Regions from separate parts of the Acrocarpospora sp. B8E8 genome, predicted to be linked through region 2. Evidence: riboswitches for the same ligand, from Rfam matches in the RefSeq annotation. Region 2 holds a riboswitch; each other region holds the start of a gene.
The links. A riboswitch is a leader RNA that binds a small molecule or an ion and turns the genes downstream of it on or off. The one in region 2 is predicted to bind cobalamin.
Positions count from the first base shown of each region.

Region 1: it holds a riboswitch for cobalamin, as region 2 does, so the genes downstream of both, cobN (cobaltochelatase subunit CobN) here and ABGB08_RS43105 (ribonucleoside-diphosphate reductase subunit alpha) in region 2, are expected to answer to the same signal.
Region 3: it holds a riboswitch for cobalamin, as region 2 does, so the genes downstream of both, ABGB08_RS41520 (CbtB domain-containing protein) here and ABGB08_RS43105 (ribonucleoside-diphosphate reductase subunit alpha) in region 2, are expected to answer to the same signal.

Region 1 covers NZ_JBDPLV010000063.1:25,679-28,947, forward strand. The annotation lists gene ABGB08_RS41590 (precorrin-8X methylmutase) at 1-33, opposite strand, end outside; gene cobG (precorrin-3B synthase) at 30-1,412, opposite strand; cobalamin riboswitch at 1,601-1,783, shown strand; gene cobN (cobaltochelatase subunit CobN) at 1,817-3,269, shown strand, end outside.
Region 2 covers NZ_JBDPLV010000068.1:40,183-43,451, reverse strand. The annotation lists gene ABGB08_RS43110 (tripartite tricarboxylate transporter substrate-binding protein) at 1-879, shown strand, start outside; cobalamin riboswitch at 923-1,113, shown strand; gene ABGB08_RS43105 (ribonucleoside-diphosphate reductase subunit alpha) at 1,241-3,269, shown strand, end outside.
Region 3 covers NZ_JBDPLV010000063.1:9,244-12,512, reverse strand. The annotation lists gene ABGB08_RS41535 (VWA domain-containing protein) at 1-101, opposite strand, end outside; gene ABGB08_RS41530 (histidine phosphatase family protein) at 199-822, opposite strand; gene ABGB08_RS41525 (CbtA family protein) at 825-1,544, opposite strand; gene ABGB08_RS41520 (CbtB domain-containing protein) at 1,544-1,738, opposite strand; cobalamin riboswitch at 1,770-1,908, opposite strand; gene dop (depupylase/deamidase Dop) at 1,918-3,269, opposite strand, start outside.

The DNA of each region.
Region 1 (3,269 bases), on a different contig from region 2:
ATAGATCTCCGCACCGTTCCGGACGTAACTCACCCGATCCTCCTGCTTCGCACATCCCCCACAACCGCGTTCAATTCCCTATGGGTACGGCTGACGCCCTCGAAATCCACCCGATAACCCCCCGGAACCGCCACCACATCCACGACCTCACCCCGAGGCCGCCCGCAACGACGTTCGCACCCGGCCCAATGCACGGACCTCGACCCGCGGAGCGCCGGCACCGACGCCCGCGCGTCCGCCTGCACATCGGTCAGCGACTTCGCGCATCCCGGCCGTCCCGTGCACGCCGTCACCCCCACCCAGGGCGATCGGGGATCGGTCACCAGCCCCGCATCGCCCAGAGCGGCCTCAGCCGACGCCGCGTCCTCCGCCGACAACCCGGCCACGACCACCCCGCGCCAGGGCGTCAACCGCACGATTCCCTCCGAACCGGCCACCTCGGCGAGCACTACCGCGTGTGCCGCCGACAACCGCCCGAGCGGAACGGCCGCTCCGATCGCATACGTCCCATCGCTCAGCGGAATGACGCCCAGCGGAGTGACGCCCAGCGGCGGACGACCGTCGCCGGGCCGATCACCGGGTCCTTCGGCCGAGGTCTGGCCCACGGTGGGCCGGGCGGCGACCTCGGTGGCGGCACGAGCGGTGACCTGGGCGGTAGCGGTGGTGTTGAGCAGGGCGGTGGTCTGGGCGGGGACGGTGACATGGGAGGTGAACAGCTCGGCTACCCGGGCGGCTACCTGGGCTGGACCGTCCTGGAGTTCGGCCAGCCGCCACGCCTCGCTGTTCTGGGCGGTTCGTTCGGTGAGGAAGGATTCCGCGGCGGTCAGTATGAGCGGGACGGTGACCTCGACCGGACAGCGGATTCCGTGGTCTTCCCCGGCGAGGAGGATTCGCAGGGAATCGGCGTCAGGGATGGCCGATATATCGGCGTTCTGGGTGGCCACGTCGCCGGTGCCGTCGTCCAGGGCGAAGAGGAATCGGCCAGGGAGGCCCGCCAGGGGCGTACGCGCGCAGAGGCCTTCGTCCAGGGCGGTGATCAGCGGGCGGACATCGAGGACGCCGTATGGGCCGAGGCCGGTCAGTGGCGAGGCGAGGATGTTGCGGACACGTTCGTGGGTGGCGGAGGGGAGCAGGCCCGCGGCGGCGATTCCGGCGGCGAAGGCGGCCGGGTCGCGGAGGGCGCGCACCTGGATGTTCGCGCGGGAGGTCAGCTCGATGAAGCCGTCGCCGAGGCCGGCGGTCAGGGCGTGGAGCGCGGCGGTGGAGAGCTCGCCGCCAGGAACGCGTACGCGGGCCAGCGGGCCATCCGCCGCCTGGTGAAGCTGCAGGGCTCCGGGGCAGGCATCAGGTCCAGTCCGGATGAGATCTGGGACGCTTCGCGCCGATATCCCGCTATGTCCCGCAATAGCCACATCCTGGATGGTAAAGCCTGCCCGGCCCTTCGCTCCCCGCGGGGCGCGGTGCCGGGCCCCCGAAATCACCGCGAAGTGGATCTGTACGCATTGGAGCGTTCTATCCATTCGCGTCACGGCGAAGGGTCGCCGCCCGATTCGCGGTGATGAGAAGCCATCCCGATAGTCGGGAAGGTGGGGTGGGCTGTCCTGGAAAAGGTGGTTGGCATACGCTGCTCGTGGCGACGGCGAATGAGGAAGCCGGTGTGAATCCGGCGCGGTCCCGCCACTGTCACCGGGGAGCGAACCCCACCATGGCCACTGTCACAGGGAAGGCCGGGGGGAGCGTCGAGCCGGGAGCCAGGACACTCGGGCCGTCGTGACTTCGACGACCCGGGGCGCGGACCCCGAGGGAGGGCTCTCGCGTGATCCTGCTGCTGTCCACGTCCGACACCGACCTGCTCAGCGCCCGTGCGAGCGGCGCCGGCTATCGCCTCGCGAACCCGGCCAGGCTCCGGCCGGACGATCTTCCTGACCTGCTGGACGGCGCCGATCTCGTCGTCGTACGGCTCCTGGGCGGCCGCCGGGCCTGGGAGGAGGGCTTGGACCTCCTGCTCGCCGGGCCGGTCCCGGTGGTCGTGCTTGGAGGTGAGCAGGCTCCCGACGCCGAGTTGATGGAACTGTCCACCGTCCCGGGCGGGGTGTGCGCCGAGGCACACGCGTACCTGGCCCACGGCGGACCGGCCAACCTGGCGGAACTCCACCATTTCCTCTCCGACACGGTGCTCCTCACCGGCCACGGCTTCGAACCGCCCGCCCCACTGCCCACCTGGGGCATTCTGTCCCGTCCCGGCCATCGCGCGGACGCAGGCGGCCCGTTGCCGTCTGGACAGTCGCCAGCGGAGGAGGGGCCGCTGCACGACCCCCGTTCTGAGAAACCCGGGAAGTGGGGCGAGCGGCCGCGTCATGGGAGTGACGGACCGCCGGATCATGAATCGCGCCGTGAGGGGTCCGGGGACGAGCTCCCGCGTCATGGGAGTGACGGACCGCCGGATCATGAATCGCGCCGTGAGGGGTCCGGGGACGAGCTCCCGCGTCATGGGGGTGACGGACGGCCGGTTCATGAACCGCGCCGTGAGGGGTCCGGGGACGAGCTCCCGCGGCCGGTGGTGGGGGTGCTCTACTACCGGGCCCATCATGTGGCCGGGAACACCGCGTTCGTGGAAGCGCTCTGTGATGCCGTCGAGGCGGCCGGGGGGCGGGCGCTGCCGGTGTACTGCGCGTCGCTCCGGACGGCGGAGCCGGGGCTTTTCGCGGCTTTGCGGCGGGTGGACGCGCTTGTGGTCACGGTGCTGGCGGCCGGCGGGACCAAGCCCGCGACCGCGTCGGCGGGCGGGGATGACGAAGCCTGGGACGTGGGGGCGCTGGCGGAGCTGGACATCCCGATCATTCAGGGGCTCTGCCTCACGGGGGATCGGGCTTCCTGGGCGGCGGGGGACGACGGGCTTTCGCCGCTGGACGCGGCCACGCAGGTCGCGATTCCGGAGTTCGACGGGCGGCTCATCACCGTTCCCTTCTCCTTCAAGGAGATCGACGCGGACGGGCTCACCGTGTATGTCGCCGACCCGGAGCGGGCCGCGCGGGTGGCCGGGATCGCGGTACGGCACGGGCTGCTCCGGCACGTCCCCGCCGCCGAGCGGCGGATCGCGATCATGTTGTCGGCGTATCCGACGAAACATTCCCGGATCGGCAACGCCGTCGGCCTGGACACGCCCGCGAGCGTGGTCCGGTTGCTGGACGCGATGGCGGCCAGCGGCTACGAACTCGGCGAGGATCTCCCCAGGCACGAGGGCGACGCGCTCATCCACGCGCTCATCG
Region 2 (3,269 bases):
CCGGATCGGAGGTTCGCCCGGCCCGTCCTCCTGTTCGTCCCGGCGCCGGCGGGGGACCTGTTTCCCCGGGCTTTCGCGACCATGGCCGAAGCGCGCGGCCGGCTCCCCAAGATCATGATCGCCCCGTGCGACGGCGGCATCGTGACGATCGCCGAGTTCGCCCGGGCCCGGCGTTCCGACCGGCTGATGGTGGCCGGGCCCGCGCTGGTCGCGGCCGCGGCGGGCAACGACGCCGGCGCGCTCATCGCCAGTACCACGCCGCTGGCCAGGATGGCCGGGGAGTGGCTGCTGTTCGTCGCCGCGCCGCGCTCCCGGTTCCGCGACTTCGACGGCCTGGCCAGGACGCTGCTCCGCGATCCCGCCTCGGTCGAGATGGCCGGCCGCGGCCCCGGCAGCCCCGACCATGTCCTGTACGGTCTGACCGCCCGCGGCCTCGGCGCGGACGCCCGGCTGCTCAGATACGCCCCTTTCGCCGACACCCCCCAGGTGGCCGCGGCCCTCCTGGACGGCAGGTTCGCGGTCGGTATCGGCGGCTACCGCGACCTGGAGCCCCGCCTGCGGACCGGCGTGCTCCGGGCGCTCGCGGTGTCCGCCCCCGAACGGATTCCCGGCGTGGACGCGCCGACCTTGATGGAATCCGGCGCGCGTCTCACGTACGCGAACTGGCGGGGGCTGCTCGCGCCCGGCGCGCTCGCCGACGAGGACAGGACCCGGCTGCTGGACGCCTGCCACGACCTCGGCGACTCGGCGGCCTGGCGGCACCTCCTGCTGCGGAACCGGTGGGCGCCCATGTATCTGGCCGACGCCGATTTCCGGGCGTGGCTGGCCACCGAAGCGTACCGCGCCAGGGACGTACTGGCCGATCTTGGGGTGCTTTAGAACACAACTTGTTGGGGTTGCGGATCTGCACGGCACTAGATGTAGGATTCTCGACGTTGCTGGTTCACTCCTCAGAGGGGTGTGAAAAGGGAACCCGGTGTGATTCCGGGACTGCCCCGCAGCGGTGAGCGGGAACGACCGCCGTCACAGGCACTGGGCGCGCACGCGCCTGGGAAGCCACGGCCAGTAGGACGCCCGCGAGTCCGAAGACCTGCCAGCGGCCGACGCGCGGGCCGATGCCCGCGCCGGGTTGTGCCGGGCCTCGTGGGAGGGCCCGCCGACGAGCCGCGCGGTCCTTCGCGTGCTCCGACGCGTGCCGAAACCCCGGACCCGGGGGTGCCGGACTCGCGAGGGAGAGCAGATGACCGATCGATGGGCGATGATCGAGGCCGCGGCGGCCGGGGTGATCACCGATCCGGGGAACTCGAAACGGGCCGCCCGGCTGCTCGGCGAGCTGATCGCCGACGAGGCCGCCGCCGAAGGGGTGCGCACGTTCGCGGAGTCGATCGCCGCGACCCACCGGGCCGGGCTGATCCAGGACCGGCTGGCCGATTTCGTCGCCGCGCACGCGGACAAGCTGAACGAGCTGATCGGCGACGACAACCGGTTCGAGTATTTCGGCCTGCGCACCGTTTACGACCGCTACCTGCTCCGCCACCCCGGAACCCGCCGCGTGCTGGAACGCCCGCAGCACTTCCTCCTCCGGGTCGCCTGCGGCCTGGCCGGGACCGTCGCCGAAGCCGACGAGCTCTACCGCCTGATGGCCGACTTCGCCTACCTGCCCAGCTCGCCCACCCTGTTCAACTCCGGCGCGCGCCGCCCCCAGCTGTCCTCGTGTTTCCTGCTCGACTCGCCCCGGGACGAGCTGGAGGGCATCTACGAGCGATACGCCCAGATCGCCAGGCTGTCCAAGTACGCGGGCGGCATCGGCGTCTCCTGGAGCCGCGTCCGCTCCCGGGGCAGCCTGATCCAGGGCACCAACGGTCTGTCCAACGGCATCGTGCCCTGGCTGCGCACCCTCGACGCCTCCGTGGCCGCCGTCAACCAGGGCGGCAGGCGCAAGGGCGCGGCCTGCGTCTACCTGGAGACCTGGCACGCCGACATCGAGGAGTTCCTGGAACTGCGCGACAACACCGGCGAGGACGCCCGCCGGACGCACAACCTCAACCTGGCCAACTGGGTGCCGGACGAGTTCATGCGCCGCGTCGAAGCCGACGAACCCTGGTCCCTCTTCGACCCCAAAGAGGTTCCCCACCTCATCGACCTGTACAGCTCCGCCTTCGACACCGCCTACCGCGCCGCCGAAGCCGAGGGCCGCTTCGTCAAGCAGTTCCCGGCCCGCACCCTGTACGGCCGGATGATGCGCACCCTCGCCCAGACCGGCAACGGCTGGATGACCTTCAAGGACGCCGCCAACCGCACCTCCAACCAGACGGCGCTCCCCGAGAACGTGATCCACCTGTCCAACCTGTGCACCGAGATCCTGGAGGTCACCACCGACCGCGAGACCGCCGTCTGCAACCTCGGCTCCATCAATCTGGCCGCCCATCTCACGCCGGACGGCGTCGATCTGGTACGGCTGCGCGCGACCGTGCGCAGTGCCGTACGCGTCCTGGACCGCACGATCGACCTGGGCTTCTATCCGACGCCCGAAGCAGAGGTCGCCAACCTTCGCTGGCGGCCGATCGGGCTCGGCGTGATGGGCCTGGCCGACGTGTTCTTCGCGCTGCGGCTGCCGTTCGACTCGCCGGAGGCCCTGGCGCTCTCCACCCGGATCGCCGAGGAGATCGCGCTCGCCGCGTACGCGACCTCCGCCGACCTGGCCGAGGAACGCGGCCCGCACCCCGCCTACGCCGACACCCGCGCCGCGCGCGGCGTCCTGCACCCGGATCATTTCGACGTTCCCGGCAGCCCCGAGTGGGATCGCCTGCGGGCCAGGATCGCGCGAACCGGGTTGCGCAACTCGCTGCTCGTCGCCATCGCCCCGACCGCCACCATCGCGTCCATCGCCGGCTGCTACGAATGCGTCGAGCCCCAGGTCTCCAACGTCTTCAAACGCGAAACCCTCTCCGGCGAGTTCCTCCAGGTCAACCGCTACCTCGTACGCGATCTCCAGGCGCGCGGGCTGTGGACCCAGCGGATCAGGGACGCGATCAAACGCGCCGACGGCTCGGTTCACGACATTCCCGAAATTCCCGGCGACCTCAGACTGCTCTACCGGACGGCGTGGGAGCTCCCGCAGAAGGCGCTCATCGACCTGGCGGCGGGGCGGCAGCCGTACATCGACCAGGCGCAGTCGCTCAACCTGTTCATGGCCGCGCCGACGATCGGCAAGCTCTCCTCCATGTACGCCTACGCCTGGAAGAGCGGCCTGAAAACGACGTACTACC
Region 3 (3,269 bases), on a different contig from region 2:
ACGATGGTCGACTTGGCCGTGCCCTTCTCCCCCCGGACCAGGACGCCGCCCACCCGCGGCGACACCGCGTTGAGCACGAGCGCCAGTTTCAGATCCGCCAACCCAACAACCGCGCTAAACGGATACGTCACCGCAGATACGCCCTTTTCTCAAGACCGAAACCTCAGAAGGCTGGTCAAATGAAGGAATCCACCACCGCTATCCCTCAAAACCAGCCTCCGAAATAGCCGAAAAACCAGGAAAAATTCCTTCGGACCCCCGTGAGGCCCCCATCAAAGGTCCCCATTGTGGTAAGCGAAGGTTCCAGCGCCCGTCGAATCCGCTCAATTCGACTCGGCCCAGCGGCGGAACGTCCACCCGCCAGTACGCGACATCCGGCAACCCCAGCGCCGACACCAGCACCGCCCGCACGACCGCCGGATGGGTGACCGCCAGCGACCGCCCGGCGGGGAGCGCACCGAGCCACTCCCCCATCCGGGCGATCAACCCGGCCACCGACTCGCCACCGTGCGGCGCCGCGCCGGGATCGCTCAGCCAGGCCCGTACGCCCTCGGGCTCCTCCGCCGCCACCTCGGCGAACGCCCTCCCCCGCCACCGCCCGAGATCGCAGTCACGCAACCCCGGATCGGCGACCGCCGCCACGCCCAGCCACCGCGCCGTGCCCAGGCAACGCTCCTCGGGCCCGGCCCGCCCCTCGCCCTTGACGACGTCCCCGGCTGGCGGGAGCTCCAGAACGTCGTCAGGGGACGGGAAGGCGGCGGCCCTGACGGCCGCCGTCCTGCCATGGGCGACCACGATCACCCGCGCCGCTCGCGCAGCCACGATCAGGCCGGTACGCCCTGCGGCGCCCCGGCCACCCGTTCACTCCGATGCCAGAGGTACGCGTACGAAACCCCCAGCACCCCCCACAACACGACCTGAGTCCCTAACGACGAAACCCGGAAGTCCCACAGCAAGTCCGCCGGAAACCCTTCGGGAACCTCCGACACGACCGGCAGGAACACCCACGCTGCCGTGACCGGGACAAGGAACCCCAACCCGGTCGCCAGCCACCGCACCGGTTCCCCGTTGACCTCGAAGATCCGGCGCGCGACCGCGGCGGCGGCCATCGCCAGCAACCCGATCGCGACCGCGACCAGGTAGAGCGACGTCCGCGATCCGATCGTCGCCGGATCCCCCACCGCAGGCGGATTAGCCGGATATTTCACGAACGGCACCAGGACAACGGCCACGAATCCGGCCGCCGCCAGGGTGATCGACAACACGCTCCCGGAGCGGGGCCCGATACGCCCCCGTACCAGGGCGAACGCGAGGCCGAACAGGCCGCCGACGGCGAGGCCGTACAAAGCGGTGGCGAGGAACAATCCCCCCAGCTGGCCGCTTCTGCTGACGAGGGGAACCTCGGCATGGGCGTGCGCGGCGGCCTCTTCGAGGGCGATCGCGCTGTCGATGTGCGGCTCGCCGGCGAAGTAGGCGAAAACGCCCGCGGCGAGTCCTGCGATGATTCCGGCGAGCAGGCCCCGGACGAACAGCGGGCGGATCATCAGTGGCACGGAACGCCGAGCAGATGACGGCCGTCGTGCATGAGCTCGTGCAGGTAGTCACCCGCCTGGGAGATCGCCCCCTGGTCGAAGGTGACCAGATAGGCCACCAGCAGGAGAACGGGCACGGCCAGCGCCCACCAGGCCAGGTTGCGAAGCGGAATGGGCTGAACATGCGGGGCTGAGAGCTGGCTCACGCCACGGTCCTCCTCCGGGATTACGCGTCCCTGTCGTCGGTCTGTGGCGGGTGGTGACCTGGCTCCCCTCATCGGGAGGGTTACAGTGGCGCGACCGCACCGGAGTTACACCGGATTTCCCTCACGCCGCCACAATTCACCGGGAACGTACCCCCGAACGGACAAACCCGTCAACCCGGCTATCCTTCGCCGGTGAGCGCGGCCACCAGGTCGGCGGCCGTCCTGCACCGGTCGAGCAGCTCGCCCACGTGGGCTTTCGTCCCGCGCAGCGGCTCCAGCGTGGGCACCCGCTGCAGCGACTCCCGCCCGGGAATGTCGAAGATCACAGAATCCCAGGACGCGGCGGCCACCGACTCGCTGTACTGCCGGAGGCAGCGCCCCCGGAAATAGGCCCGCGTATCGGTCGGCGGCGTCTCGATGGCGCGTTCGACGTCGTCCTCGGTCACCAGCCGCTGCATCCGCCCGCGAGCCACCAGCCGGTTGTACAGCCCTCGATCCGGGCGGATGTCCGCATACTGCAGGTCGACCAGCCCGAGCCGGGGATGCGACCAGGGCAGGTTGTCCCGCGTCCGGTACCCCTCCAGGAGTTCCAGCTTGGCCACCCAGTCGAGCTCGCGCGACAGCTGCATCGGATCCTCGGCCAGCCGGGTCAGCACCGACTCCCACCGGTTCAGCACGTCCTTGGTCATCTCATCCAGACCCGCGCCATACCGGTCCTCGACATACTTGCGGGCCTGCTCCAGATACTCCATCTGCAGCTGTACGGCCGTCATCTTGCGCCCGTTCCGCAGCGAGATCTCATACTTGCAGGTCGGATCATGCGAAACCGCCCGCAGCGCGGCGACCGGCGACTCCACGGAGAGATCGCTGGTGAGGAACCCGTCCTCGATCATCGCGAGCACCAGCGCGGTCGAGCCCAGCTTCAGGTAAGTGGAAATCTCCGACATGTTGGCGTCGCCGATGATCACGTGGAGGCGGCGGTACTTCTCCGGGTCCGCGTGCGGCTCGTCCCGGGTGTTGATGATCGGCCGCTTCAGCGTCGTCTCCAGGCCGACCTCGACCTCGAAGAAGTCGGCGCGCTGGCTGATCTGGAACCCGTCGCCGCGGGAATCCTGCCCGATCCCGACCTTCCCGGCGCCGCACACCACCTGCCGCGACACGAAGAACGGCGTCAGATGCCGGACGATGTCCGCGAACGGCGTGGCCCGCCGCATCAGGTAGTTCTCGTGGCAGCCGTAGGAGGCGCCCTTGCTGTCGGTGTTGTTCTTGTAGAGCTGGATGGGGGCGTTGCCCGGCATGCCCGACGCCCGGACGGCGGCGTCGTGCATCACCCGTTCGCCCGCCTTGTCCCAGATCACGGCCGCCCGGGGGTTGGTGCACTCGGGCGTGGAATACTCCGGATGGGCGTGATCCACATACAGCCGCGCGCCGTTGGTGAGGATCACGTTGGCCAGGCCCAGATCCTCGTCGGTCAGCTGGCTGGAGTCAGCCGCCTCCCTGGCCAGATCGAACCCGCGGGCGTCGCGTAGCG